3 regions of the Streptomyces sp. NPDC001351 genome follow, and region 1 is predicted to be linked to each of the others. Evidence: predicted binding sites of a transcription regulator. Region 1 holds the regulator's gene; each other region holds the start of a gene.
The links. Region 1 encodes HrcA, which represses chaperone genes, less so after heat shock. Its sites were predicted from a motif close to TTNGCACTCNGNNNNNCNGAGTGCNAA; they were not measured.
Positions count from the first base shown of each region.

Region 1 (9,960 bases):
AGCAGCAGCCACTCCTGCAACTCCACCAGGTTCCCCTCGGGGTCCTTGAGATGGGCGACCCGCATGCGGTCCGTCATGGGGGCCGGGCCGTGCAGGAGGACGGCGCCCCGGGTGGCGATCTGTTCGCAGTAGCTGTCGAGGTCGTCGACGCGCAGCACCACCAGGGAGCGGTGGCCGGTTGCCGTGTCGCCCAGTTCGTCCAGCACCTCGGCCATCATCGAACGGTCCTGGAGGGCGATGCCCGCCGAGCCGGTGGCCGGGCTGAACTTCTCGTACGGGCCCGCGGTCGCCCCCGACTGCGGCTTGAGGCCGAGGACCTCGGCGTAGAAGCGGTAGCAGGCGGGGAAGTCGCTGACGAGGAGCCGGACTTGGGCGAGTTCCATGGTGTTTCCCCCGTGATCGTTCAGGACCAGCGGCCGGTGCGGCCCAGGAGCAGGGCGGTCGCCGCGGTGCCCGCGGTCGATGTACGCAGCACGCTACGCCCGAGCCGGTACGCCTTCGCACCCGCCTCCGAGAACAGCGCCAACTCCTGTTCCGACACGCCCCCTTCGGGGCCCACGACCAGCACGATCTCGCCCGAGGAGGGGAGCTCGGCGGTCGCCAGCGGCTCGCTGTCGTAGTCGCGGTCCTCGTGCAGGACGGCGGCGAAGTCGGCTTTGGCGAGAAGTGCGGCAACCTGCTTGGTCGTCGCCGCGTCCGTGACCTCCGGGAAGCGCAGCCGGCGGGACTGCTTGCCGGCCTCGCGGGCGGTGGCCCGCCACTTGGCGAGGGCCTTCAGCCCCCGCTCGCCCTTCCACTGGGTGATGCAGCGGGCCGCTGACCACGGCACGATCGCGTCGACGCCGGTCTCGGTCATCGTCTCGACGGCCAGCTCGCCGCGGTCCCCCTTGGGCAGGGCCTGGACGACGGTGATACGGGGGCTGGGCTCGGGCTCGACGGGAAACTCGACGGGCTCGACGAACAGCCGGTCCTTGCCCTCCGTCCGCACGACCGCACCGGCGGCACCGCGGCCCAGACCGTCCGTCAGCACCACGTCCTCACCGGGCTGCAGCCGCCGCACGGACACCGCGTGCCGTCCCTCGGGACCGTCCAGTTCGACGATCGAGCCGGGCCCCACGCCCGCCAGCGATCCGACGACGAACACCGGCGCGGTCATCGCAGGTCTCCCTTGCCCGTCAACGCTGTCCTGGCCATGTCGATCTCGGCGGCGAGGACCTCCACCAGCTGCCCGGCCGGGAGCTCGCGCGCCATGCGGTGCCCCTGCCCCGCCCACAGCGCCATGCCCTGCGCGTCGCCGGAGGCGGCTGCCTTCTTGCGCAGGGGCGAGGTGAGGTGGTGGACCTCCGGGTAGGCGGCGGGGGCGTACGGGCCGTGCTCGCGCAGGAAGCGGTTGACCAGGCCGCGGGCCGGACGGCCGGAGAACGCCCGGGTCAGCTCGGTGCGCACGAACAGCGGGTTGGTGAGCGCCTGCTTGTGGACGGCGTTCGCGCCGGACTCCGGGGTGGCGAGGAACGCCGTGCCGAGCTGGGCCGCGCTCGCGCCCGCGGCCAGCACCGCGGCGATCTGCCCGCCGCGCATGATGCCGCCGGCCGCGACGATCGGGATGCTCACGGTCTCGCGGACCTGGGCGACGAGCGGGAGCAGCCCGATGCCGGTGCCGTCCGCCTCCGGGTTGTCCCGGTGGGTGCCCTGGTGACCGCCGGCCTCCACGCCCTGCACGATCACCGCGTCGGCGCCCGCCAGCTGCACGGCGAGGGCCTCCTCCGGGGTGGTGGCGGTGACCAGCGTGACGGTGCCGGCCCGGCGGAGGGAGTCGAGGACCTCGCGGCTCGGGACCCCGAAGTGGAAGGAGACCACCGGCACGGGGTTGTCGAGCAGCACGGCGAGCTTGGAGTCGTAGGCGTCGTCCCGGCCGCTGTCCGGATCGCCGAGCTCGGTCTCGTACCAGACGGCCTCCCCGGCCAGCTGGTGGGCGTAGATCTCCACGGCGCCGGGGTCGGCGTACTCGGGCTGCGGCATGAAGAGGTTCACACCGAAGGGGCGGCTGGTGATCCCCCGCAGCTGCTTGATCTCCTGGTACATGCCGTCGGCCGTCTTGTACCCGGCGGCGAGAAACCCGAGCCCCCCGGCCTCGCACACGGCGGCGGCCAGATGCGGCACGGAGACACCGCCCGCCATGGGGGCCTGCACGATCGGATGAGGGAAGAGATCGGTCAGTGCGGAGGACATGACGGCATGTTGTCACGTCCTCCGAACAAGTCCGAATCCGGCCCATTCCGGCCTGGGGGCGGAGCCCCCAGCACACGGTCAGCGCCCGTTGAACGCATCCTTCAGCCGCGAGAACAACCCTTGCTGCCCCGGCTGGAACTGCCCCTGCGGCCGCTCCTCACCCCGCAGCTTGGCAAGCTCCCGCAGCAGCCGCTCCTGCTCCGGGTCCAGCTTGGTCGGGGTCTGCACCTCGACGTGCACGATCAGGTCGCCGCGCCCCCCGCCGCGCAGGTGCGTGACCCCCCGCCCGTGCAGCGGGATCGACTGCCCGGACTGGGTGCCGGGCCGGATGTCGACCTCCTCCATGCCGTCCAGCGTCTCCAGCGGCACCTTGGTGCCGAGGGACGCGGCCGTCATCGGGATGGTGACCGTGCAGTGCAGGTCGTCGCCGCGCCGCTGGAAGGTCGGATGCGGCAGCTCGTGGATCTCGACGTACAGGTCACCGGCGGGACCGCCGCCGGGGCCGACCTCGCCCTCACCCGCGAGCTGGATACGGGTGCCGTTGTCGACACCGGCCGGGATCTTGACCGTGAGGGTACGGCGGGAGCGGACCCGTCCGTCGCCCGCGCACTCCGGGCACGGCGTAGGGACCACGGTCCCGAAGCCCTGGCACTGCGGACACGGCCGTGAGGTCATGACCTGGCCCAGGAAGGACCGCGTCACCTGCGACACCTCACCGCGGCCGCGGCACATGTCACACGTCTGGGCGGAGGTGCCCGGCGCCGCGCCCTCACCGTTACAGGTGGAGCAGACGATCGCCGTGTCGACCTGGATGTCCTTCGTGGTGCCGAAGGCCGCCTCGTCGAGCTCGATCTCCAGCCGGATCATGGCGTCCTGGCCGCGGCGGGTGCGCGAGCGCGGGCCGCGCTGCGACGCCGTACCGAAGAACGCGTCCATGATGTCCGAGAAGTTCCCGAAGCCGCCCGCGCCGAAGCCGCCCGCGCCACCGCCGCCGGCCTGCGAGAGCGGGTCACCGCCGAGGTCGTAGACCTGCTTCTTCTGCGGGTCGGAGAGCACCTCGTAAGCGGCGTTGATCTCCTTGAACCGCTCCTGGGTCTTCGGGTCCGGGTTCACGTCCGGGTGCAGCTCGCGCGCGAGCCGCCGGAAGGCCTTCTTGATCTCTTCCTGCGACGCGTCGCGGCGCACGCCGAGAACGGCGTAGTAGTCCGTGGCCACTTACGACTCCGCCAGGATCTGTCCGACGTACCGTGCCACTGCGCGTACCGCTCCCATCGTTCCCGGGTAATCCATGCGGGTCGGTCCGACCACGCCGAGCTTGGCGACTGCCTCGCCGCCCGAACCGTAGCCGACCGACACCACGGAAGTGGAGTTGAGTCCCTCATAGGCGTTCTCGTGCCCGATGCGCACCGTCATGCCCGAATCCCCCGCCTCGCCAAGCAACTTGAGGAGCACGACCTGCTCCTCCAGCGCCTCCAGGACGGGGCGGATGGTGAGGGGGAAGTCATGCCCGAAACGGGTCAGATTGGCGGTGCCGCCGATCATCAGCCGTTCCTCGTTCTCCTCGACCAGTGTCTCCAGAAGTGTGGAGAGCACTGTCGAGACCGTACCCCGGTCCTCGACGTCGAAGCCTTCGGGCAGGTCTTCCACGAGCCGCGGGACGTCGGCGAAGCGGCGGCCCGCGACCTTGCTGTTGAGCCGCGCCCGCAGATCCGCGAGCGAGGCCTCCCCGAACGGCGCCGGGCAGTCGACCATGCGCTGCTCGACCCGGCCGGTGTCGGTGATCAGCACGAGCATCACGCGCGCGGGGGCGAGCGAGAGCAGCTCCACGTGCCGCACGGTCGAGCGGGTCAGGGACGGGTACTGCACGACGGCGACCTGCCGGGTGAGCTGGGCGAGCAGCCGAACCGTCCGCGCCACCACGTCGTCGAGGTCCACCGCGCCGTCGAGGAAGTTCTGGATGGCCCGCTTCTCGGGCGCGGACATCGGCTTGACGCCCGCGAGCTTGTCGACGAACAGCCGGTAGCCCTTGTCGGTGGGGATGCGCCCCGCGCTGGTGTGCGGCTGGGCGATGAACCCCTCGTCCTCCAGCGCCGCCATGTCGTTGCGTACCGTCGCCGGGGACACTCCGAGGTTGTGCCGCTCGGTGAGGGCCTTCGACCCCACCGGCTCCTCGGTGCCGACATAGTCCTGGACGATGGCGCGCAATACCTGAAGCCGTCGTTCACTCAGCATCCAGCGCACACCTCCAGAAGTCGTCCCCTCGGCGCTCGCCTGGCACTCTGTCCGTCCGAGTGCCAGCCGTTACCGGCAAGTGTACGGCGGTGGGGTACACCCGGGGCAAGGTCGGCCCCTGTTGAACGGGGCGTACCGCTAGCGTCGCCGTATGACGATGACTTGGGAAGAGCTGGGGTGGGAGCGGCTGGCGGCCGGCGTCGGGCGGTGCCGTCTTCCGGGCTGGGACTGCACGACGGGGCTGGTCGTCGGGGAGGGCACGGCGCTCTTGATCGACGCGGGGTCGAGCCTCGCGGAGGGCGCGCGGTTGCGTGCCGAGGCGCAGGAGCTCGCCGGTCACCGTGTGACTCATCTCGCGCTCACGCATCCCCATTTCGACCATGTCCTCGGGGTGGCGGCGTTCGCGGGCGCGGAGGTGTACGGCGCGGTGGGCATCGACACGGTGCTGGACGGCCGGCACGCGCGCGAGGAGCTGCGGGCGGACGCGGTGGGCAACGGGCTGGACACGCGGGCGGCGGACGAGGCGGTCGACGCGCTGGTCCCGCCCCGGCATCACGTCTCCGGCGAGTGGACGCTCGACCTGGGCGGCGGCCGGCAGGTGCTGCTGGCGAACGTCGGACCGGCCCACTCGGCCCACGATCTCGTGGTGCTGGTGCCCGGCTCCCCGGAGGTCGTCTTCTGCGGCGACCTGGTGGAGGAGTCCGGCGAACCGCAGGCCGGCTCCGACGCCGTACCGTCACAGTGGCCGGCCGCTCTGGACCGGCTCCTCGACCTGGGCGGGGAGGACGCGCTGTACGTGCCCGGTCACGGAGCGGTGGTGGATGCGGGGTTCGTGCGGAGACAGCGGGAGGAGCTGGCGGCACGTTTCGGCGTGTCGTAGCCGCCGTCCGACGGCTTCTCCTATCGTCACTCGAATGCGCCAGTACTCTGCCGATCTGACCCCGCCGTGGAAGAAGTCCAAGCCCGTTCCGGAGGTCCCGGCGGAACCGGGTCTGGTGGTCGAGGAGCCGGGCACCGGTTTCTGCGGCGCGGTGATCCGCTGCGAGGCGGGCACGGTCACCCTGGAGGACCGCTTCGGCAAGCACCGGGTGTTTCCGCTGGAGCCGCGGGGGTTCCTGCTGGAGGGGCGGGTGGTGACGCTCGTACGGCCTTCCGGCGCGGCTCCTGTACGGCCCACCCGTACCGCTTCCGGTTCGGTGGCCGTCCCCGGCGCACGCGCGCGTGTCGCTCGGGCCGGGCGGATCTATGTGGAGGGCAGGCACGACGCCGAGCTGGTCGAGAAGGTCTGGGGCGACGACCTGCGCATCGAGGGCGTGGTCGTGGAGTACCTGGAGGGCGTGGACGACCTGCCGTCGATCGTCGAGGAGTTCGCACCGGGTCCGGACGCGCGGCTGGGGGTGCTGGTCGACCACCTGGTGCCGGGCACCAAGGAGTGGCGGATCGCGGAGGCGGTGACGAGCGAGCACGCGCTGGTCGTCGGCCACCCGTACATCGACATCTGGGAGGCGGTGAAGCCGTCGTCGCTCGGGATCGAGGCGTGGCCCCGGGTCCCGCACGGGCAGGACTGGAAGACGGGGGTGTGCCGGGCGCTGGGGTGGCCTTCGGAGAACACCGGGGCGGTGTGGCAGGCGATCCTGAAGCGGGTCGGGTCCTACAAGGACCTGGAGCCGGAGCTGCTGGGGCGGGTGGAGGAGCTGATCGACTTCGTCACGGCTCCAACACAGTCCTGAACCCGCGGGTGTCGACAGCGATGTTCAGCACCGGCAGGTGAAGTGTCTCCCCGTTCCTCCAGCTGCGCTGACATCGATAGTCGGCACACTCGCCGCTGCCGTACGGCTCGGTGAGCACGAGGCATGCGGCCGCCTCCGGATCGACGATCAGGTACACCGGTACGCCGGACCCGGCGTAGATTGATCGTTTGGTCACGTAGTCGCGGTGTGCGCTGGCCCTGGACACGACCTCGACCAGCATGGTGACTGCCTCGACCGGTACGAGGCGGCCGGAATCCGGGCAGGCACTCCGTTCGAGCACCACGATGTCCGGAACGGGCTCGCTTGTTTCCCGGTGCATCTCGACGTACTGGCGCTGCAACCGGTGCCAACGGCTGTGCGGAACACCATCCTGGACTTCCGCCACCGTGCAGTTGTGCACCAGATCCGGGGATCTCGTCATCACGATGTCCCCTCGCAAAAGCTCGGCCCTGATCCCCTCGGGGACGTCAAGCGTGCCGAAGAAATCGATCACCTGCCGGTCTTTCATGGACGCACCCTCAAAGCGGGACACGCCAAGGCCAGGGCTCCCAGGGGGCAACCACCCCCACGAGTGATCAGTCCACCAGATCCCGCACCACCGCATCCGCCAGCAACCGCCCCCGCAACGTCAGCACACCCCGACCCTCCTCATACGGCCCCGCCTCCAGCAGGCCCTCCCCCAGCGCCCGCCGAGAAGCCGCAAGCCCCTCCTCCCGCAGCAGCCCCAGCGGCACCCCCTCCCGCAGCCGCAGCTCCAGCAGGATCCGCTCCACCCGCCGGTCCTCCTCCGACAGCAGCTCCCGCCCGGCGCCGGGCGACCGCCCCGCCGCCAGCGCAGCCGCATACGCGCCCGGGTGCTTCACGTTCCACCACCGCACCCCGCCCACGTGCGAGTGGGCCCCGGGGCCCGCGCCCCACCAGTCGGCGCCCCGCCAGTACAGCTCGTTGTGCAGGCAGCGGGCCGCCTCGGAGGTGGACCAGTTGGAGACCTCGTACCAGTCGAAGCCCGCCGCCGACATCACCTCGTCCGCGATCAGATAGCGGTCCGCGTGGACGTCGTCGTCGGTCATCGGGACCTCGCCCCGGCGGATGCGACGCGCCAGCTGTGTGCCCTCCTCGACGATCAACGCATAGGCGCTGATGTGGTCCGGGCCCGCCCCGAGCGCTGCCTCCAGCGACGCCCGCCAGTCGTCGTCCGACTCGCCCGGGGTGCCGTAGATCAGGTCCAGGTTCACGTGCTCGAATCCGGCCGCGCGGGCCTCCGCGACGCATGCTTCGGGGCGGCCGGGCGTGTGGGTACGGTCCAGGACCTTCAGCACGTGCTGCTTCGCGCTCTGCATGCCGAAGGAGACGCGGTTGAAGCCGCCCTGCCGGAGCACGGACAGATACGCCGGGTCCACCGACTCCGGGTTCGCCTCCGTCGTCACCTCCGCGTCCGCCGCCAGGCCGAACTCGTCGCGGATCGCAGACAGCATCCGTACGAGATCGTCCGCGGCCAGCAGCGTCGGCGTACCGCCGCCCACGAAGACCGTGCGGACCTCGCGCGGGTCGTCGCCCAGGACCTTCCGCGCCAGGCGGATCTCGTCGATCAGGGTGTCCGCGTAGTTGTCGCGGGAGGCGAGGACGCCGCCCGTGCCGCGCAGCTCGGTGGCGGTGTAGGTGTTGAAGTCGCAGTAGCCGCAGCGGGTCGCGCAGTACGGGACGTGCAGATAGAAGCCGAGGGGGCGGTCGGGGGCCCCGGCGAGCGCGGATGCGGGGAGGGCGCCGTCGGCGGGGACCGGCTCGCCGTCGGGGAGTGCGGAAGGCATGCCTTCCATTGTCCAGCACCGTACGAAATGCTCACTCCGCCTGCAGCACCAGCAGCGCGAGGTCGTCCTCCGGCGGGCGCCCGCCGAACTCGTGGACGAGCCTGCGGATGCGTTCCGCGATCAGCTCGGCGCTCAGGCCCGCGCAGCCGGAGAGGGCGGTCGCGAGGCCGTCGGCGTCGTCGAACATGTCGGAGCCGGAGCGGCGCTCGGTCACGCCGTCCGTGACGCACAGGAGGCTGTCGCCGGTGCGGAGCTCGAAGGTCTCGCTGGTGTACGTCTCGTCCTCCACGACGCCGAGGAGGGTCTGCGGGCGGGCGACCGTGCGGACGCTCCCGTCGGGGCCGAGGAGCAGCGGGAGCGGGTGGCCCGCGGAGGCGAGGGTGCAGCGGATGCCGCCGTCGAAGGGGGTCAGCTCGCCGTAGAGGAGGGAGAGGAAGCGGGTCTGCGGGCCGTCGCCGGGGGCGGGCGGCCGTACCAGGGCCCGGGCGGCGGCGTCCGCGGCCTCCGTCGCGTCGTCCAGGAGGAGACGGTTGAGGCGGTCGAGGACGTCGGTGACGCGGTAGCCCTCGCGCGCGAGCAGACGCAGCCAGGGGCGGGCCAGGCCGATGACGACGGCGGCCTCGGGGCCCTTGCCCTGGACGTCGCCGACGGCGAAGCACCAGCGGCCGTCGCCGGCCGGGAAGAGGTCGTAGAAATCGCCGCTGGGCCCGCCCTTGTCGCACGGTTCGTAGACGAGGGCGCTGCGTACGCCGGGGATCTCGGCGACGGCGGCGGGCAGGAGGCCGCGCTGCAGGACCTGGCTGATGGTGGCCTGGCGGGCGTACTGACGGGCCGCGCCGATGGCGAGCGCCACCCGGCGGCTGAGGTCCTCGACGAGCCCGGTGACCTCGTCGGGGAAGCGCAGCAGGCCGGCGCGGCCGATGACGAGCGTGCCGAGCGGCCGGCCGCCCGCGATCAGACGGTAGGCGAGCGCCGCGCCGTGCTCGTCCCGCACGTCGAGCGCCTCGCCGGGCCAGGGGTACACGACCGGCCCGGACTTCCCCCACTCCCGGCTTCGCTCCGCCGGCGGGGCGCTGATCGTCTCGGGCGGATGCGGCGGGTCCTTCTCCAGGGCGCGGCGCAGTTCCTCGATGCGGTTCTCGCTGCAGTGCCAGACGCGGGCCAGGCGGGGCCCGGCGCCGCCGGTGCCGTCGGCCCAGCCCCCGCGGCCCATGGCCTCGTCCTCCAGCCACACCGCGCACCAGTCGGCGAGCCGCGGCACGATCAGCTGTCCGGCGAGTGCGGCGACCAGGTTCTCGTCGAGCTGCCCGGCCAGCAGATCGGAGGCCTCGGCGAGGAAGGACAGGGCACCGCGGTGCAGCCAGTCCCGGTCGCGCTCGGCGCGCTGCGGGTCGGGCGCCAGTATCTCGGCGGCGCGCAGCCCGCGCTCCAGCGCATGCCGGCCGGCATGCGCCTCCGGCTCGCCCGGGGTCGGGCCGCGCTCGGCGGGCAGCCGCGCCCACACCGTCTTGGTGCCCCGGCGGAAGGTGACGCCCCAGGATTCGGCGAGCGTGGCGACCAGGCGCAGTCCGCGGCCGTACTCCGGTGTCCCGTACGGCACTTCGGCCGTCTCGTAGGGCGCTTCGGCGTCCGAGTCGCGGGGCGCCCTGGAGGGATGGTGGTCGGAGACCTCCACGACGAGCGCGCAGGGCGCCTCCTCCATACGGCACTCCACCTCGACCTCGGTGCCCGCGTGCACCACGGCGTTGGTGACGAGTTCGCTGACGACGAGCACGGCGTCGTCGGCGAGCCGGCCGGTGAGGTGCTCGGCGCCGGGCAGGCCGGCCTCCGTCCAGTCGGCGAGCGCGGCACGTACGAGGGCGCGGGCGGAACCCGGCGCGAGGGGGCTGCCGGGCATCGTCGTGTACGTCTGCGCACGCGGGTCCACCCTTCCGTGCTCG
Region 1 is NZ_JBIAWS010000001.1:146,310-156,269, reverse strand. Features, by position in the region: gene ACFY1U_RS00670 (VOC family protein) at 1-383, opposite strand, end outside; gene ACFY1U_RS00665 (16S rRNA (uracil(1498)-N(3))-methyltransferase) at 404-1,156, opposite strand; gene ACFY1U_RS00660 (nitronate monooxygenase) at 1,153-2,229, opposite strand; gene dnaJ (molecular chaperone DnaJ) at 2,308-3,444, opposite strand; gene hrcA (heat-inducible transcriptional repressor HrcA) at 3,445-4,461, opposite strand; gene ACFY1U_RS00645 (MBL fold metallo-hydrolase) at 4,613-5,341, shown strand; gene ACFY1U_RS00640 (DUF3097 domain-containing protein) at 5,376-6,191, shown strand; gene ACFY1U_RS00635 (Uma2 family endonuclease) at 6,169-6,720, opposite strand; gene hemW (radical SAM family heme chaperone HemW) at 6,788-8,020, opposite strand; gene ACFY1U_RS00625 (SpoIIE family protein phosphatase) at 8,052-9,960, opposite strand, start outside.

Region 2 (9,960 bases), on a different contig from region 1:
CAGGAGCAGCTCGCGCTGGTTCTCCGGCAGGTTGGCCAGCAGTTTCTTGGCCCATTCGGCGTCGCTGCTGAGCAGCGCCCGCTCCTCCGGGCCGAGCGAGTCGTCCGGCCGCTCGGGCATCTCGTCGGACGGGACCGCCGTCGACCCCGGGTGCCGCATCGCCGCCCGCTGCAGGTCCGCCACCTTGTGCGCGGCGATGGCGAAGACGAACGCCTCGAAGGGGCGGCCGGTGTCCTTGTAGCGCGGCAGCGCGAGCAGGACGGCGACGCAGACCTCCTGCGCGAGGTCCTCCACGAAGTGCCGGGCATCACCCGGCAGACGGGACAGACGCGTGCGGCAGTAGCGCAGCGCCAGGGGGTGGACATGGGCCAGCAGGTCGTGTGTGGCCTGCTCGTCCCCGTCCACGGCGCGATGGACGAGTGCACCGATCGCCCCTGCGGCACTCGCCGCCTCGTCGTCGCGCATCGGTCCATGGTGCCTTGCGGCCGCGCGGGCCGTGGCACCGTGTCCGATGTTGTGCACCGAAGCGTTATGAGCAGGTGCGCCGGAACTCATCCCTTGCGCCCTCCCCTTCCGCTCGACCGACTCGTCCCCGAGAGACTCCACACCTCAAGGATGCGGCATCCGCGCCGAAACGAGCATCGGGTACCCGGCGGGGCCTTTTGACAAGCGGCTCCGAGGGGGTGCGGGTGCCGTTCCCCGCGTCCCACGGCAGCGGCCGGCGTCGAGGCCGGTGCGTGCTTGCGGCATGCCGGACGAAGGCCCTCGCAGCGGAGCTGCCAGGGCCTTTGACCGGTGCACCGGAGCGCGCGCGTGCCGGGCGGTGTGGGGGCGTGCCCGAACTTCCCCGGGGTCGCCCGGTCTCACCCACCTCGCGGTGGGCGGGGGTTCTCGAACCCCCGCTGCAACACACCCGACCGGCCTAGCGAACCAGGCCCCAGCGGAAGCCGAGCGCCACGGCGTGCGCCCGGTCCGAGGCGCCGAGCTTCTTGAAGAGCCGCCGGGCGTGCGTCTTCACCGTGTCCTCGGAGAGGAACAGCTCGCGGCCGATCTCCGCGTTGGAGCGGCCGTGGCTCATGCCCTCCAGGACCTGGATCTCACGCGCGGTGAGCGTGGGCGCGGCGCCCATCTCGGCGGAGCGCAGCCGGCGCGGGGCCAGCCGCCAGGTCGGGTCGGCGAGCGCCTGGGTGACGGTCGCGCGCAACTCCGCGCGCGAGGCGTCCTTGTGCAGATAGCCGCGGGCACCCGCGGCGACCGCGAGGGCCACGCCGTCCAGGTCCTCGGCGACGGTCAGCATGATGATGCGCGCGCCGGGGTCGGCGGACAGCAGCCGGCGGACGGTCTCGACGCCGCCCAGTCCGGGCATGCGTACGTCCATCAGAATCAGGTCCGAACGGTCGGCGCCCCAGCGGCGGAGGACTTCCTCGCCGTTGGCCGCGGTCGTCACGCGCTCGACGCCGGGCACGGTCGCGACCGCGCGGCGGAGCGCCTCTCGGGCAAGCGGGGAGTCGTCGCAGACGAGGACGGATGTCATGGCCGCCCTCCGCAGCTGATGCACGTCACCTTGAGCCTCCAGGCTGGTACGAAATCGTCACCTGTGCGGTCGACCGTCTCGGACGCCTGCCCGAGCACTTGTTGCTTCAACCGCCTCCGCACTCTCAACGATGGTCACTCGAAAGAGTTACGGGGGCGTGTGCCATCTTCGGCACTCTACGTGAGGGCACGGACACGGTGCAGACATGCAGGGCGGACTCTCAACGTTTCATCACAACCCATGCCCCATTTAGCCCTTTTTCTTCCCATCTACTGGTGTCTGAGGCTAGATTCGCAATGAGTCATATTTTCATAACCTTAGATCGTAGATATACGGTCGTGGGCACCGTATCCGCTCAGAACGGCTACAAGGGGTCACGCAATGGCAGATTTCTCCCGCCTTCCCGGACCGAACGCGGACCTGTGGGACTGGCAGCTTCTGGCTGCCTGTCGCGGGGTGGACAGCTCGCTCTTCTTCCATCCGGAGGGTGAGCGCGGTGCGGCCCGGAGCGCTCGCGAGAACTCGGCCAAGGAGGTCTGTATGAGGTGCCCGGTGCGCGCGCAGTGCGCGGCGCACGCGCTGGCGGTGAGAGAGCCATACGGCGTGTGGGGCGGCCTGACCGAGGACGAGCGCGAAGAGCTGATGGGGCGGGCACGGAACCGGCTGGTGGCGGCGGCGACCGCCGGGGACGGCGTCTCGAACAATTGAAGGAACGTTTCTGCGTTCCCGGGTCCCTGAGCTCCCGGACCCCGAGCTCCCCAAGCGAAGGGCACGTACGCGTGCCCTTCATCACTGCCGGGCGGCTGCGCGCCCGAGTTGCTCCAGGGTCGCCGCGACCGCCGGCACCTGGGCCAGATCGGGCAGCGTCAGCGCCACGATCTCCCGCCGCACCGCCGGCTCCAGCGTCAGCACGCGCGCGTGCCGCGGCCGTACCGACTCGATGGCCAGCTGCGGCAGTACGGCGACACCGAGTCCCGCACCGACCAGGCCGACGACGGCCGGATAGTCGTCGGTGGCGAAGTCGATGCGCGGCGTGAACCCCGCGCTCTCGCACACCTCGACCAGCTGCCCGCGGCAGCGCGGGCACCCGGCGATCCACGGCTCGTGCGCGAGGTCCCCGATGGCCACGGCCGAGGCCTGTGCGAGCCGGTGCCGCTCGGGCACGAGCCCGACCAGCCGGTCGCTCAGCAGCGGCCGTACGACGAGGTCGTCCCACTCCTCCGCGCCCGCCGCGCGCTCGTAGCGGAAGGCCAGCGCCACGTCGCAGTCGCCCTCCCGCAGCAGCTCCACGGAGGCGGGCGGTTCGGCCTCCTCCAAGGAGACCCGGGTGCCGGGGTGCGCGGCGCGCAGGGCCGCGAGGGCGGTGGGCACGAGCGTCGAGCTGCCGCTCGGGAACGAGACGAGCCGTACGCGTCCGGCGCGCAGCCCCGCGATGGCGGCGACCTCCTCCTCCGCCGCCGTGAGCCCGGCCAGGATCCCCGAGGCATGCCGCACCAGCGCCTCACCGGCCTGGGTCAGCCGCATCTCGCGCCCGCCGCGGACGAGCAGCGGTGTGCCGACCGACGCCTCCAGGGCCTTCATCTGCTGGCTGACGGCGGGCTGCGTACAGCCCAGTTCGCGGCCCGCGGCCGAGAAGGAGCCGGTGGTGGCGACGGCGCGCAGGACGCGCAGATGACGGGCTTCGATCACCGTTCGAGGATAAGTGATCCTTTGGTAGGGCGCCCGATAATGCGTCGACGCTTTGAGTCGACGTGACCTACTGTTCGGTCATGAAGCTACTGTCAGTGAACCTCGGCCGCCCGAAGCGCGTGCCGTACACCGGCCAGCCGGATGGGGTGACCGGCATCGACAAGCGGCCGGTCGACGGTCCGGTGCGGGTGGCGGCGCCCGGGCCCAAGGGCGTCGGTGCGAGCGGGCTGGCCGGGGACGCGGTGTGCGAGCTGCGCCACCACGGGGGCGACGACCAGGCGGTGTACGCGGTCGCGCGCGAGGACCTCGACGACTGGGAGCGCGAGTTGGGGCGCAAGCTGCCGAGCGGCTCGTTCGGCGAGAACCTCACCACCGAGGGCCTCGACATATCCGGCGCACTGATCGGCGAGCGCTGGCGGATCGGACCGGACGTCGTCCTGGAGGTCACCTCCGGCCGGATCCCCTGCCTCACCTTCCAGGGCCATCTGGGTGAGAAGGGGTGGGTGAGGCGGTTCACGCAGAAGGGTGCCCCGGGCGCGTACCTGCGGGTGATCGAGCCCGGCGAGATCCGCGCCGGCGACCCGGTCGAGATCGTGCACCTGCCGGACCACGACGTGACGGTGGCGCTGCAGTTCCGGGCGGTCACGACGGAGCGGGAACTGCTGCCGCGGCTGCTGGCGGCGGGCGAGGCACTGCATCCGGACGGCCGCGAGGCGGCACGGCTGTACCTGGAGAAGCACGGTTCCTGACGACTCGTCAGATGTCCGCTCTCCCCGGATGCTTCACCACCGTCGGGCCCTGTGCAGAGATCGGATTCCCGCAGTCCGGGTCACTACCCTTGGGCCATGACAACGGCTCTGATTACGGGATCGACCGCGGGCATCGGCGCCGCGTTCGCGCGGCGGCTGTCGGCGGACGGGCACAATCTGGTGCTCGTCGCCCGCGACACCAAGCGGTTGCGAGAACAGGCGACCGAACTGCACGACCGGCACGGCATCGAGGCGGAGGTGCTCACCGCCGACCTCGCCACGGACGAGGGCATCGAGGCCGTGGCCGCGCGCCTGGCCGACCGCAAGAACCCCGTCGACCTGCTGATCAACAACGCCGGCTTCGGCAACAAGGGCCGCTTCCTCGACGTGGCGATGGCCGACGAGCTGACGATGCTCAAGGTGCACTGCGAGGCGGTGCTGCGCCTCACGGCGGCGGCGACCGAGGCGATGCGCGAGCGCGGCCGCGGCGGGGTCGTCAACGTCGCGTCGGTGGCCGCCTTCGTGCCGCGCGGCACGTACGGCGCCTCCAAGGCGTGGGTCGTGCAGTTCACGCAGGGGGCGGCGAAGGACCTGGCGGGCAGCGGGGTGCGGTTGATGGCGCTGTGCCCGGGATTCGTGCGGACCGAGTTCCATCAGCGGGCCGGGATGGGCACGGACAACATCCCCGGCTGGATGTGGCTCGATGCAGACAAGCTGGTGGCGGCGGCCCTGTCGGACCTGGCGCGAGGCAAGTCGCTGTCCGTTCCGGACCCGCGGTACAAGGCGCTGATGGGGATCGTGAAGGTGACGCCCCGGGGCCTGCTGGGCGGGATCACCTCGCGGACCGGGCGGAAGTACGGGCCGCAGTAGCCTCCCGGCGCTCGGGGGGCGCCGGGGAGCCCCGGTGGGAGAATGGTGCTGTTCAACCGCAGCCCGGGGAACCGGAGGCGACGCCATGACCTTCGTGCAGATCATCGACTGCAGGACCAGCCGGTTCGACGACATCAACCGGCTGATGGACACATGGGTCGAACAGACCAGGGGGAAGCGGACGGCGACGCACGCGGTGGTCGGCAAGGACCACTCCGATGCGTCCCACTTCATCGAGATCGTGGAGTTCCCCTCGTTCGAGGAGGCGATGCGGAACTCCAACCTGCCCGAGACCGACAAGGTCTTCCGCGAGATGGTGGCTCTCTGCGACGAGATGCCGACCTTCACCGACCTGGACGTCGTGCGCGACGAGCAGTTGTACGCGGCGAACGTGCGGCGGTTCTTCGAGACCATCGCCACCAGGGGCGAACTGCCGCCGCTGAACGATCTCATCGCCGAGAACTACCACGACCACGATCCCGCCAACGAGCAGGACACCATGGGCATGGACGCCATGCGGCGCGAGATCGGCATGTGGCGCAGCGGGTTCGACTTCACCTTCGACGTCGAGGACCAGATCTCCCAGGGTGACCGGGTGAGCACCCGGTGGACCTGGCGCGGCACCCAGACCGGTGAGTTCATGGGGCTCCCGTCCACCGGGAAGAACGTCGTCATGACCGGCACGACCCTCTTCCGGTGCAATGAGGAAGGGAAGATCGTCGAGGGCTGGTGGCAGTACGACCGGCTGGGGCTGATGGCGCAACTGGGCGCGCTGGAGGGGCTGGAGCAGTAGGAGGACGGCGAAAGGCCCGGCACCCCCAGGGGTGCCGGGCCTTCGTACCGACTACTGAGCGAGGTCAGTGGGCGTGGCCGTGGCCGTGGCCCGCGGCGGCCGGCTCTTCCTCTTCCTTCTTCTCGACGACCAGGGTCTCGGTCGTCAGCAGGAGGGAGGCGATGGAGGCGGCGTTCTCCAGGGCGGAGCGGGTGACCTTGACCGGGTCGATGACACCGGCCTTGACCAGGTCGCCGTACTCGCCGGTGGCGGCGTTGAAGCCCTGGCCCTTCTCGAGCTCGGCGACCTTGGAGGTGATGACGTAGCCCTCGAGGCCCGCGTTCTCGGCGATCCAGCGCAGCGGCTCGACGACCGCGCGGCGGACGACGGCGACACCGGTGGCCTCGTCGCCGGTCTTGCCGAGGGAGCCCTCGAGCACCTTGGCGGCGTGCACCAGCGCGGAGCCACCACCGGAGACGATGCCCTCCTCGACCGCGGCGCGGGTCGCGGAGATGGCGTCCTCCAGACGGTGCTTCTTCTCCTTCAGCTCCACCTCGGTGGCGGCGCCGACCTTGATCACGCACACGCCGCCGGCCAGCTTCGCGAGGCGCTCCTGGAGCTTCTCGCGGTCCCAGTCGGAGTCCGTGTTCTCGATCTCGGCCTTGATCTGGGCCACGCGGCCGACGACGTCCTCGGAGTTGCCGGCACCGTCGACGAGGGTGGTGTCGTCCTTGGTGACCGTCACGCGGCGGGCGGAGCCGAGCACGTCCAGGCCGACCTGGTCGAGCTTGAGGCCGACCTCCTCGGAGATGACGGTGGCGCCGGTGAGGATCGCCATGTCCTGCAGCATCGCCTTGCGGCGGTCGCCGAAGCCCGGGGCCTTCACCGCGACGGCGTTGAAGGTGCCGCGGATCTTGTTGACGACCAGGGTGGACAGGGCCTCGCCCTCGACGTCCTCGGCGATGATCAGCAGCGGCTTGGAGGAGTTGGTCTGGATGACCTTCTCCAGCAGCGGCAGCAGGTCGGCGATGGAGGAGATCTTGCCCTGGTTGATGAGGATGTAGGGGTCCTCCAGGACGGCCTCCATGCGCTCCTGGTCCGTCACGAAGTACGGCGACAGGTAGCCCTTGTCGAAGGCCATGCCCTCGGTGAAGTCCAGCTCCAGACCGAAGGTGTTGGACTCCTCGACGGTGATGACACCGTCCTTGCCGACCTTGTCCATCGCCTCGGCGATGAGCTCGCCGACCTGCTGGTCCTGCGCGGAGAGCGCGGCCACGGCGGCGATGTCGGACTTCTCGTCGATCGGGCGGGCGGTGGCGAGGAGGTCCTCGGAGACGGCCGCCACGGCCGCGTCGATGCCCTTCTTCAGCAGCGCCGGGGAAGCACCCGCGGCGACGTTCTTCAGGCCCTCGCGCACCAGCGCCTGGGCGAGCACGGTGGCGGTGGTGGTGCCGTCACCCGCGATGTCGTTGGTCTTGGTCGCCACCTCCTTCACCAGCTGCGCGCCGAGGTTCTCGTACGGGTCCTCGACCTCGACCTCACGGGCGATGGTGACGCCGTCGTTGGTGATGGTGGGCGCGCCGAACTTCTTGTCGATGACGACGTTGCGGCCCTTGGGGCCGATCGTCACCTTGACCGTGTCGGCCAGCTTGTTGACGCCGCGCTCGAGGGCGCGACGGGCGTCCTCGTCGAACTTCAGGATCTTCGCCATGGGAGCGGTTCAGCCCTCTCGGAAAACGTGGGTGAAACGAACTGCGCCCCGGACGCCCGGCTTCATAAGGTCGCGGGAACCCGGGGCGCAGCTCACAAGCAAGAAATGCTTGAAGTGAATTACTTCTCGATGATCGCGAGGACGTCGCGAGCCGAGAGGACGAGGTACTCCTCGCCGTTGTACTTCACCTCGGTGCCGCCGTACTTGCTGTACAGCACGATGTCGCCGGTCTTGACGTCGAGCGGAAGGCGCTCGCCGTTCTCGAAGCGGCCCGGGCCCACGGCCAGGACGACGCCCTCCTGGGGCTTCTCCTTGGCGGTGTCCGGGATGACCAGGCCAGAGGCGGTGGTCTGCTCCGCGTCGAGCGGCTGGACCACGATGCGGTCCTCAAGCGGCTTGATGGCAACCTTGGAGCTGGTGGTCGTCACGATCCGACCTCCCCCTTCGGAGATCTCACGGGGTTAACTGTCTGAGGTGGCGACCAGGTGGATCCGTCGTCGCGGGTGCCGGACCTGCCCGTCGCGTAGTTGGCACTCTCCAGTGGGGAGTGCCAGAGCCGAGACTATGACCGGGATTAGCACTCGGTCAAGCGGAGTGCCAATGCCCGCGGCGCGTCGCCCCGGTTCACCGGCTTGAAGGGCCTCGTCCTCGCCCGCCGGACGGGCCGGGACGGGACGTCAGACGTAGTCCTCCAGGCGGCCCACCGTCAGGCCGGCCTCCTGGACGCGTCTCAGCAATCGCACCGTGCGCTCCTTCAGGGTGAGGCCCGAGTCCTCGTCCGGGTCCAGGGCCACGATGTCGCCGGGACGGAGCCGGTGGGCGCCGCGCCGGTACGTCAGTTCGCCGCCTGCCGTCATCGACACCCGCCACAGGACCAGGGCCGCGATGCCGCAGTCGGCGGCCGCCCGGCGGGTGGTGGTGTCGTAGGTGCCGTAGGGCGGGCGGAAGAGGCGGGGGCGGCTGCCGAAGCGGGATCCGAGTCTGTCCTGCTGGCCGCAGATCTCGGCGCGCTGGCGAGCGTAGGACAGGCCGCGCAGGGCGGGGTGGTCGAGGGTGTGATTCTGGATGCTCGCGCCGACCGAGCGGAGCCGGGCGAAGTGGCCGTACCCCGGTCCGGCCACGCTGTCCGTGAGGAACATGCTGACCGGCAGCCGCAGTTCACGGACCAGGTCGACGAAGCGGGGGTCCTTCTCGGCGCCGTCGTCGTAGGTCAGGAAGACGACCTTGTCGTGGGTACGGATGCGGGACACGACCGGGGGCAGCCCCTTGCCCGCCGTACGGGCCCGCGTCGCCCGAGAAGGCTTCGGGGCGGGCGGCAGCGGGGCCGTGAGACCCCAGCGGCGGTACGGCCGCCGGGGTGTTCCGGTGGGCCCGTGCGGCCGTACGCGCTGGGCCGCCTTCTCACCCAGCCGTTCGATGGGATCGACGGACTGGGCGCAGCCGGTGAGGAGCGCGCACGCCAGGGCGGCGGCCGCCAGGCCCCTCAGGCTCACAGGTAGTCCTCCAGGCGGGCCACCGCATAGCCCTCGGCCGTGACCTTGTTCAGAAAGCGGCGCATGTCGTCGACCATCGTGCCGTCCCACTCGTCACGGCCGCGGAAGTGGGTGAGGACGATGTCGCCGGGGTGCAGGTCCCGGTCGTCCTCGCGGTACTCCCAGTGGTCGACGAAGACCTCCTCGTCCCAGATGGGCGCGTACTTGATGCCGCAGGCCTTGGCGGCCATCAGGGTGTCCTGGTTGTAGTTGCCGAAGGGCGGGCGGAAGAGGATCGGGCGCCGGCCGAACTGCTTCCGCATGATCGTCTGCATGCCGCAGATCTCGTGCTTCTGCTCCCGGTACGACAGGCCCGGGAGGTAGGGGTGGGTGAGCGTGTGGTTGTTGAGGGTCACTCCCTCGGACTGCATCCGACGGAAGTAGGCGTAGTCGTCCTTGACCAGGAAGTTGCTGAGGAAGGCGGAGTACGGGATCTTCAGGTCGCTCATCATCCGCAGGAACGCCGGATCCTTCTCGGCGCCGTCGTCGATGGTCAGGAAGACGACTTTCTGCTTGGTCGGGACGGTCGTGAAGACGGGCGGGAGGTTCAGCTCCTCCTGGTCGTCCACCTCGAAGCCCTTGCGCGCCCTGATCTTCGGCTTCTTCACGGGCGGTGACGGAGCCGTCAGCGGGACCTTCGCCAGGTCCCAGTGGCGCGCCGCGGCGGCGCGGGCGAGGTACGCGCTGTGCAGCTTCGTGGCGTACGAGTCGAGGGCGCGGGCCGCGGGCGCGTGCAGGGGCGGCTCCTGGCCGGGGGCCGGGTGCACCGGCGGGCCGCCGAACTGGGCACAGCCCGAGGCGATGGCCGCGACGGCGAGCACGGCGATTCCACCGCGGACCCACGTCACCCCGTAAGCACGATTTTTATCGTTTTGTACTACTGCTCGCATGGTGCCGGATCCTCGCAGGCCTGCGCCCGGATCCCGGCCCGCCACGCGGCCGGAGGCGCACCGTCCACCGACTGGCCCACAATGGGCCGGTGAACGACCTCGCCGACCTGCTCACCCCCGAAGGCCGCGCCCTCCTCGACGAGGTGCGCGGCACGGCCCCTGCCGACGAGCTCGCCGTCGCCACCCGGCTGCGCCGCGAGCACCCCGCCGGGC
Region 2 is NZ_JBIAWS010000002.1:295,551-305,510, reverse strand. Features, by position in the region: gene ACFY1U_RS07055 (sigma-70 family RNA polymerase sigma factor) at 1-465, opposite strand, end outside; gene ACFY1U_RS07050 (response regulator transcription factor) at 923-1,534, opposite strand; gene ACFY1U_RS07045 (WhiB family transcriptional regulator) at 1,916-2,242, shown strand; gene ACFY1U_RS07040 (LysR family transcriptional regulator) at 2,324-3,223, opposite strand; gene ACFY1U_RS07035 (MOSC domain-containing protein) at 3,304-3,972, shown strand; gene ACFY1U_RS07030 (SDR family NAD(P)-dependent oxidoreductase) at 4,069-4,842, shown strand; gene ACFY1U_RS07025 (ester cyclase) at 4,928-5,635, shown strand; gene groL (chaperonin GroEL) at 5,700-7,325, opposite strand; gene groES (co-chaperone GroES) at 7,445-7,753, opposite strand; gene ACFY1U_RS07010 (polysaccharide deacetylase family protein) at 8,003-8,818, opposite strand; gene ACFY1U_RS07005 (polysaccharide deacetylase family protein) at 8,815-9,747, opposite strand; gene ACFY1U_RS07000 (methyltransferase domain-containing protein) at 9,837-9,960, shown strand, end outside.
Region 2: a site for HrcA is predicted at 7,900-7,926, ahead of groES (co-chaperone GroES). Genes of this name have one in related genera too.

Region 3 (9,960 bases), on a different contig from region 1:
CCGCCGCCGGGCGGCCCGCCGCGCCGAGTTCAACGGCGGCCCCGTCCCCTCGCACGCCACCGAGACCGTCCCCTCCCGCTACGGCGTCAGCGCCGACCGCCCGCAGCCGCAGCAGCGCTGGCTGGCGGAGGCGTGGAACGGCCAGACCTGGCACCTGTGCGGGACGCCGAGGCGGGACCGGCGCGAGGCCGAGCTGTATCTGGCCGCTCAGCGCCGCGGGCCCCGCCCCGCGATGGCGTACCGGCTGGTGCACGAGTTCACCGACTACGAGGTGCTGCGCGTCTGGGGCACACCGGTGAAGGTCGACATCGAGCCGTTGGGAAACCTCTAGCCCCGCCTACTTGTGCAGCGGGAGCGACGCGAACTCGTACCCCTCCCACAGCCGCCGCGAGGTCTCCTCCAGGTACGGCCCGACCTGCGCCTTCGGCCCGGCATCCAGCACCTGGACCAGGCGCTCCCCCGCCTCGAACGCCGGCCAGCCCGGATCCCCCGTCCGCGCGAACGCCGTCCAGGACTCCCGGAACCGGGACGACAACGCCTCCCCCTCCGCGGTGGCCCCCGTACCCGCGAACAGCAGCTGACCCAGGTCCGCCTCGAACGTGCCGAACAGCAGCGGAATGTCCAGTCCGTGGCATGCGCCGAGGCCGCCCCCGCCGCCGGGGGCCGCCCAGGTCAGCTCGTACAGATGGGCGCGCCCGCCACCCTCGACCTGCGCTTCGGCCAGGCGCAGTGAGGGCATGTTGAACAACCAGTCCGTCTGCACGCGCTCGAACAGCTCACCCGGCGTGGCCTCCGGGAAGGCCGCGCGATACGCCCGCTCCCCGTCCGGCCCCGGACCGAACATCCGCAGCGCCCAGCCCGCCTGCTCCTCCCCGATCTTGCCCAGCATCCCGCCGATGGCGAGGAACAGCCGGAACTCGTCCCGGTTGTGCCCGACGAGCAGGTCGACGTCCTTCCCCGCCCCCGCCCTCAGCGCCTCCCAGGGGGTGCACGGCAGCACCTCGCCGTCGACCACCGGCGAGAAGGGCGTGGAGGTGGGGGCCACCTGCCCCCAGCGGTCCGCGTACGACATCATCTTCGCGCTCAACGCCTCGCCCACCGAGGTGAGTCGACGGGGCTCGACGGTCGCGAGATCGGCCGCCGCCGGACGCAGACCCGCCTCCTCCGCGATGGCGGACGCGATGTCCCGGGCCAGCTCGCCGGAGAAGTAGGTCCCCGGGACACTCTGCGCGACGGCCCGCCGGAACAGCCCCCGCGCGCTCGGCATGGCCAGCAACGAGGCCACCGACCCGGCCCCCGCGGACTCACCGAAGACGGTCACCTGCCCGGGATCGCCGCCGAACCCCTCGATGTTGTCCCGCACCCACTCCAGCGCGGCCACCTGGTCGAGCAGCCCCCGATTGGCGGGCGCCCCCTCGATGAGGGCAAACCCCTCGATCCCCACCCGGTAGTTGAGCGTCACGACGACCAGGTCACCGTCACGGGCGATGCGCTGGGCGTCGTAACCGGGACTGCCGGAGTGCCCGAGCTTGTAGGCCCCGCCGTAGATCCACACCATCACCGGTCTCCGGGCGCCCGAATCCGCCTCCGGGGTCCAGACATTGACGGTCAGCCACTCGTCGCCCTCGGGAACGTTCAGCACGGCCCTACGCCCCTGAAAGCCGGACTCCTGCGGAGGCGGCGGCCCGAACTCGTACGCCTCCCGGGTCCCCTCCCAGGCCCGCACCGGCCGCGGCGCCCCGAACCGGTCCTTCCCGACGGGCGGTTCGGCGAACGGAATGCCGCGGAACACCGTCAGCCCGCCCTCAAGGCGTCCGCGCACCGAACCGGCGACGGTACGCACGACGGTCGTCGACGTCATCATTTACTCCTTGTCGGGAACTGTGGGGGGTAGTGGAGGGCTAGCCGTGCCGTTCGACGAGGGTCCGCGTCTGCTGCTCGTCCATCTCGTACACCGTCTCGTGGGCCCGCGGATCACGCGCGTGGAAGGTATGGAACATCGGCCCGGACGAGCCCGCCCCCTCGCCCAGCTCCACCAGCGAGGCCGACGCCCCGCGCACCGCACGCTCCGTGCCGGGAGGTGTCGTCAGGTCGATGCGGTTGACCACGCCCGGGGTGACCCACACCGGAATCGCTTCGAGCAGCCCGAACAACTGGAGGTGGAAGTGCCCGGTGAGAACGACCCGGACATCGGTGCCACGGATCACCTCCGCCAGCGCCGAAGGATTACGGAGACCGAAGACGCGCTGCGTCTCGACGTCGAGCGCGATCGGCGGGTGATGGAGGGCGAGGACCGTCCCCTTCTCCGCAGGGGTCGCCAACACGCCACGAAGCCAAGCGAGTTGCTCATCACCGAGCCACCCGTGCACCTTGCCCGGCACGAGCGAGTCCAGCGTGACGAAACGCCACCCGCCCACCACACTCACCGCGGCCCGCTCCCCCGCCGCGGACTCGAGAACCGTCTCGGCCCGCTCGCCCCCGTCCGCAGCCAGATGCCCGCTGCCCAGCACCTTGCCGAAGGCCTCGCGCTCGTCGTGGTTGCCGGTCGTACAGAACACGGGCGCGTTCAGCGGCAGCGCGAACTCGGTCAGCAGCTCTCGTACGGTCGTGTATGCCTCCACCGCCCCGTCGTTGGCGAGGTCACCGGTGACGACGATCGCGTCCACGTCCCGCTGGTGGCGCAGTTCGGCGAGCATGAGGCGCAGGGAATCGGTGGCATTGACGCCGTGCCGGTTGGGGGCGTCGGTGCGCTCGATATGGGTGTCGGACAGGTGCAGGATCCTCATGTCCCGGAACGCTAGCCGTAGTTGACCTCGGCAACCAGAACGTCAGGCCGCTGTTTTCAGCCGGTCGTGGGGGTCCCCCCGCTCGAGCGAAGCCGAGAGTGGGGGAGTTTGAGGACGAGGCCGCAGGCCGATGGGGGTCTGGGGGCGCGGCCCCCAGGGAGGCGCACCCCCACCGACCCGTACCGCACAGCTCAGCTCAGCGTCTTCAACGCACTCGCCGAGTACGGCTCAAGCTCATCGCTCCGGCCGGCCAACACCTTCGTCGCCCACTCGGGATCCTGCAGCAACGCCCGTCCGACAGCGACGAAGTCGTACTCCTCGCGCTCCAGCCGGTCCAGCAGGTCGTCGATCCCCCGGACCGGCGACCCCTCCCCGGCAAACCCCCGGATGAAGTCCCCGTCGAGTCCCACCGATCCGACGGTGATGGTCGGCCGCCCCGTCAGCTTCTTCGTCCACCCCGCCAGGTTGAGGTCGGAGCCGTCGAACTCCGGCAGCCAGTACCGCCGTGTGGAGGCATGGAACGCGTCCACACCCGCCGCGGTCAGCGGCGCGAGGATCGCCTCCAGCTCCTCCGGCGTCTCGGCGAGACGCGCGTCGTACGCCTCCTGCTTCCACTGCGAGTAGCGGAACAGGATCGGGAACTCGGGCGAGACGGCCTCCCGTACGGCCGCCACGATCTCCGCCGCGAACTTCGTACGGGCCACGGGGTCGCCGCCGTACGCGTCCGTACGACGGTTGGTGCCGGCCCACAGGAACTGGTCGAGGAGGTAGCCGTGCGCGCCGTGCAGTTCTATGCCGTCGAAGCCGATGCGCTCGGCGGCGACCGCGGACTCGACGAACGCGCCGATGACGGCGTCGATGTCGGCCTGCGTCATGGGCGTCGCGTCCTCGACGCCGGTGACGCGCAGACCGGAGGGGCCGTGCGAGGGGGCGCCCGGGTAGGGGCCGTCGCCCTGGTTGCGGACCGTCCCGATGTGCCACAGCTGCGGAACGATCGTGCCGCCCGCCGCGTGCACCGCCTCGGCGACCTTCTGCCAGCCCGCGAGCTGCTCCTCGCCGTGGAACCGGGGGACGCGGTCGCTGTTGCCGGCCGACTCGTGGCCGACGTAGGTGCCCTCGGTGACGATCAGTCCGACGCCGGCGGCGGCCCGGCGGGCGTAGTACGACACCACGTCCTCGCCGGGGATGCCGCCCGGGGAGAACATGCGCGTCATGGGCGCCATGACGATGCGGTTGGGGACGGTCAGGCCGTTGATCGCGGTGGGCCGGGAGAGGACCTCGGCGGCGCGGGAGGGGGCGGTGGTCACGTGGGTGGGCTCCTCGTGCGATGGCTGCATTAACCGAATGGTATGTGCACACGCATTGTTGCACCCGCTTAAGCAATTCTCCTATGACCTCGGACACGCCCGAGGGCGGCACCCCCTGTTTCCAGGGAGTGCCGCCCTCGGTGGAACCCGGATCAGCCGGAGGCCGATCAGAAGTCCATGTCACCGCCCGGCATACCGCCACCGGCGGGCGCGGCGGCCTTCTCCGGCTTGTCGGCGATGACGGCCTCGGTGGTGAGGAAGAGCGCGGCGATGGACGCGGCGTTCTGCAGGGCAGAGCGCGTGACCTTCGCCGGGTCGATGATGCCTTCCTTGACCAGGTCGACGTACTCGCCGGTCGCGGCGTTCAGGCCGTGGCCCGGGGTCAGGTTGCGCACCTTCTCCACCACGACACCGCCCTCGAGGCCGGCGTTGACGGCGATCTGCTTCAGCGGGGCCTCGAGCGCGATGCGCACGGCGTTGGCGCCGGTCGCCTCGTCACCTTCGAGGTCCAGCTTCTCGAAGACGCTGGACGCCTGGATGAGCGCCACGCCACCACCGGCGACGATGCCCTCCTCGACGGCGGCCTTCGCGTTGCGGACGGCGTCCTCGATGCGGTGCTTGCGCTCCTTGAGCTCCACCTCGGTGGCGGCACCGGCCTTGATGACCGCGACACCGCCGGCGAGCTTCGCCAGGCGCTCCTGCAGCTTCTCGCGGTCGTAGTCCGAGTCGCTGTTCTCGATCTCGGCACGGATCTGGTTGACCCGGCCCTGCACCTGCTCCGTGGAGCCGGCGCCGTCGACGATGGTGGTCTCGTCCTTGGTGATGACCACCTTGCGGGCGCGGCCCAGCAGGTCGAGGGAGGTGTTCTCGAGCTTGAGACCGACCTCCTCGGAGATGACCTCGCCACCGGTGAGGATGGCGATGTCGTTCAGCATCGCCTTGCGGCGGTCGCCGAAGCCGGGGGCCTTGACCGCGACGGACTTGAAGGTGCCGCGGATCTTGTTGACGACCAGGGTCGACAGGGCCTCGCCCTCGACGTCCTCGGCGATGATCAGCAGCGGCTTGCCCGACTGCATGACCTTCTCCAGGAGCGGGAGCAGGTCCTTGACGGAACCGATCTTGGAGTTGGCGATCAGGATGTACGGGTCGTCGAGCGACGCCTCCATCCGCTCCATGTCGGTGGCGAAGTACGCCGAGATGTAGCCCTTGTCGAAGCGCATACCCTCGGTGAGCTCCAGCTCCAGACCGAAGGTCTGGGACTCCTCGACGGTGATGACGCCTTCCTTGCCGACCTTGTCCATGGCCTCGGCGATGAGCTCGCCGATCTGGGTGTCGGCGGCGGAGATGGAGGCCGTGGAAGCGATCTGCTCCTTGGTCTCGACATCCTTGGCCTGCTCGAGCAGGGCACCGGAGACGGCCTCGACGGCCTTCTCGATACCGCGCTTGAGGGCCATCGGGTTGGCGCCGGCGGCTACGTTGCGCAGGCCTTCCTTGACCAGGGCCTGGGCGAGCACGGTCGCGGTGGTCGTACCGTCACCGGCGACGTCGTCCGTCTTCTTGGCGACTTCCTTGACCAGCTCGGCGCCGATCTTCTCGTACGGGTCCTCGAGTTCGATCTCCTTGGCGATGGAGACACCATCGTTGGTGATCGTGGGGGCGCCCCACTTCTTCTCGAGGACGACGTTGCGGCCCTTGGGGCCGAGCGTCACCTTCACGGCGTCCGCGAGCTGGTTCATGCCGCGCTCGAGGCCGCGCCGCGCCTCCTCGTCGAACGCGATGATCTTGGCCATGTGAAGTGGTCCCTCCAGGACTGGGGGTGATTCCTTCGGACCGCGCCCGCGCCCGCGACGGACGGCACGCACGCCTCGTGGTTCCTTGCCCCACCTGGCCTGCGGGCCTCACCGACCCGGTCCATCTTTGTCACTCTCACCTTCAGAGTGCTAACGCCAATGATTAGCACTCGGCATGGTCGAGTGCAAGCGCCCCTCAGGGAACAGCCGGGGCGACGGGCCGCCCGGGCCCGCCGCCGGACATGCCGAAGGGCCCGCACCCTCAGGTGCGGGCCCTTCGATCAAGAACAGAAGAACGTCGCTGCAGTTAACCCGGCGCGTGCTTCAGCTGGTCGCCAGACGGACCATGTCCGCCTGCGGCCCCTTCTGGCCCTGCGAGATCTCGAAATCGACCCGCTGACCCTCTTCCAGGGTGCGGTAGCCGTCCATCTGAATCGCACTGTAGTGGACGAAAACATCCGCACCACCGTCGACCGCGATGAAGCCGTACCCCTTCTCCGCGTTGAACCACTTGACGGTGCCCTGAGCCATGCCTAACTCCCCTATTACTGGCCCTTGCACAGATCCACACTTCGCGGATCCGGGTCAGACCTCACCCCCCACGGTTGGGGGCGTGCGCCGGAACGCGTCGACCGCGGCTGAATGTATCTGTCCAACTGCCGTCTGCAACAGGTCAATCGGACGAGAATTCCGGGCACGACCGGTCCGGAATTTACGGAGAATTCGCCCGAATTCAGGGCAAGTCGGGCCCCATAAATGGAGCATAAGGCGCAAAAAACCTGCACACTTTGGCTACTTCTCGCTGCCCGAGAAGTAGGAACTCATATGCACGCGGCAAGCGGAGTCGAGCAGGTTCCCCAACTGTACCGTGCTCAACCATGCAGAATTGCCCCCTCCGCTTCTCTCACGGAGGGGGCAATTCGATGAACTCTCGGTAATCAGCGTTACCGACGGTAATAATCGGTCGTCCGACCTGTTTCGGTCAGCCTCCGGCCACGGCCGGGATGATCGAGACGCCCGCCCCGTCCGGAGTCGCCGTCTCCAGCCCCTGCTCGAACCGCACGTCGTCGTCGTTCACATAGACATTGACGAAGCGGCGAAGCTTGCCCTGGTCATCGAGAACACGCGCGGCGATACCGGTGTGGTTCTTCTCCAGATCGGCGATGACCTCGCCGAGGGTCCCACCTTCAGCAGTGACCTCGGCCTGGCCGCCGGTGTAGGTGCGCAGGATGGTGGGGATACGGACGTTGACGCTCACGATGAACCTCCGGTCGGGGTATGGCTTTTAAGGGGCACGGGGAACTACGCGAGGCCGGCCTCGCGGAACGACTCCAGGCTCGGGCGAATCGTGGCGGTGAGCCCGGTGCCAGCCACCGCATCCAGTGTCTTCAGACCGTCTCCCGTGTTGAGGACGACCGTGGTCAGCGTCGGGTCGAGGACACCGTTCTCGATGAGCTTGCGCGTCACACCCACGGTCACGCCACCGGCGGTCTCCGCGAAGATTCCCTCGGTCCTGGCGAGCAGCCGGATCGCGTCCACGATCTGCTCGTCGTTCACGTCCTCCACCGCCCCACCGGTACGGCGAGCGATGTCCAGCACATACGGCCCGTCCGCCGGGTTGCCGATGGCCAGCGACTTGGCGATCGTGTTCGGCTTCTGCGGCCGCACCACGTCGTGCCCGGCCTTGTAGGCCACCGACACCGGCGAGCAGCCCTCGGCCTGGGCGCCGAAGATCTTGTACGGCTTGTCCTCGACGAGGCCGAGCTTGATCAGCTCTTGCAGCCCCTTGTCGATCTTCGTCAGCTGCGAGCCGGAGGCGATCGGCACGACCAGCTGGTCCGGCAGCCGCCAGCCGAGCTGCTCGCAGATCTCGTACGCCAGGGTCTTGGAGCCCTCGGCGTAGTACGGCCGCAGGTTGACGTTGACGAAGCCCCAGCCCTCGCCGGCCGGGTCGCCGATCAGCTCGGAGCAGAAGCGGTTCACGTCGTCGTAGTTGCCCTCGATGCCGACGAGCTCGCCGCCGTAGACCGCGGCCATGACGACCTTGCCCTGCTCCAGGTCGTGCGGGATGAACACGCAGGAACGGAAGCCGGCGCGGGCGGCGGCGGCACCCACCGCACCGGCCAGGTTGCCGGTGGACGAGCAGGACAGGGTGGTGAAGTCGAAGGCGCGGGCGGCCTCGATGGCCTGGGCGACGACCCGGTCCTTGAAGGAGTGCGTCGGGTTGCCGGAGTCGTCCTTGACGTACAGACCGCCGGTCACGCCCAGCTCGCGGGCCAGGTTGTCGGCCTTGACGAGCTTGGTCCAACCGGGGTTGATGTTGGGCTTGTCCGCCACGTCCGCCGGGACGGGCAGCAGGGGCGCGTAACGCCAGATGTTCGCGGGACCCGCCTCGATCTGCTTGCGGAGCTCCTCGGTGTCGTAGGCCGAGAAGTCGTACGCGATCTCGAGCGGGCCGAAACACTCCTCGCAGGCGAAGACCGGGCCGAGGGGCACCTGGTGACCGCACTCGCGGCAGGAGAGCGCCGCGGCGGGACCGAGGTCGACGGTCGTGGAGTCGGTGGTGCTTGCAACAGTCTGCGCAGCCATGTGAGGCGAGGCCCTTTCTCCTCATCTTCCTCACGACGCATCTCGCCGTGAGACGGATTTGGCACCTTCCCTAGCCGGGAGCCTCGCGGAACGATCAGCATCGATCGGTTACGAGACCGGCTGGAGGGTTGCCGGGGCTTCATCGGGCCGTATCCCTCTGCCCCTCTGGATGAGCGGTATGCGGTTGTGAACGCCGGGCGACCCCGACATGCGATGGTCACCAGCGTTGTTCAAGACTGTAACGGAAGGCCAGGACAGTTGAGATAGTCGTCCGAACCGCGAGATGGATCACATGATGATCCGGTCTTCGCCGAGAGAACGCAGAGGAGCCGCCTACGTGCTGGAAGAAGTCGAGCGCTGGCTGAGCACCCGCTCCTGGTCCCTGACCGACCGCCCTCTCCACCAGATCCTCGCTGCCAAGCAGCGCACGGGACAGTCGGTCAGCGTCGTGCTGCCCGCGCTCAACGAGGAGGAGACGGTCGGCGACATCGTCGCGATCATCCGTCACGACCTGATGCAGCAGGTTCCGCTCGTCGACGAGATCGTCGTCGTCGACTCCGGGTCCACCGACCGTACGTCCGAGGTCGCCGCGGCGGCCGGGGCCAGGGTCGTCCACCGTGACGACATCCTGCCCCGTATCCCGACCGTCCCCGGCAAGGGCGAGGTGCTGTGGCGCTCGCTCCTGGTCACGAGCGGGGACATCGTCTGCTTCATCGACGCCGACCTCAAGGAGTTCTCCTCCGACTTCGTCTCCGGGATCGTCGGCCCGCTGCTCACCGACCCGGCGGTCGACCTGGTCAAGGGCATGTACGACCGTCCGCTGGCCGGCGCCCAGGGCCAGGGCGGCCGGGTCACCGAACTGATGGCGCGCCCGCTGCTCAACATGCACTGGCCGCAGCTGGCGGGCTTCGTGCAGCCGCTCGGCGGTGAGTACGCGGCCCGGCGCAGCCTGCTGGAACAGCTGCCGTTCCCCGTCGGGTACGGCGTCGAGCTGGGCATGCTGGTCGACGCCCTGCACCTGGTGGGCCTCGACGCACTCGCCCAGGTGGACGTCGGGGTGCGCAAGCACCGCCACCAGGACGGGCAGGCGCTGGGCCGGATGTCCGCCGCGATCTACCGCACGGCACAGCTGAGGCTGGCCCGCGGCCACCTCATCCGTCCCTCCCTCACCCAGTTCGAACGGGGCGAGGACGGCTTCGAGCCGCGCACCTACTCCGTGGACACGGAGGAGCGGCCGCCGATGGTGGAGATCACGGAGTACGCGTCGCGCAAGGTCGCCTGAGGCGGCGCGTTACGCGGCGTGGGCGGTGTATACGGTCCACTCGCAGAGCGCAGCCGTACGTTTGAGCGTTTACGGGCCGGGCTAGGTTGAGGCGTATGGCTTCCACGCACGGCGCTGGTCATCAGGTGCTGGTCGCGTCCAACCGCGGCCCGGTCTCGTACGAAGTGCAGGAGGACGGCTCGCTGGCCGCCAGGCGTGGCGGCGGC
Region 3 is NZ_JBIAWS010000008.1:387,715-397,674, forward strand. Features, by position in the region: gene ACFY1U_RS29845 (hypothetical protein) at 1-331, shown strand, start outside; gene ACFY1U_RS29850 (carboxylesterase/lipase family protein) at 338-1,861, opposite strand; gene ACFY1U_RS29855 (metallophosphoesterase) at 1,902-2,786, opposite strand; gene ACFY1U_RS29860 (NADH:flavin oxidoreductase) at 2,978-4,123, opposite strand; gene groL (chaperonin GroEL) at 4,261-5,883, opposite strand; gene ACFY1U_RS29870 (cold-shock protein) at 6,208-6,414, opposite strand; gene ACFY1U_RS29875 (MoaD/ThiS family protein) at 6,866-7,141, opposite strand; gene thrC (threonine synthase) at 7,186-8,472, opposite strand; SAM riboswitch class I at 8,491-8,648, opposite strand; gene ACFY1U_RS29885 (glucosyl-3-phosphoglycerate synthase) at 8,810-9,754, shown strand; gene ACFY1U_RS29890 (trehalose-6-phosphate synthase) at 9,850-9,960, shown strand, end outside.
Region 3: a site for HrcA is predicted at 6,047-6,073, ahead of groL (chaperonin GroEL). Genes of this name have one in related genera too.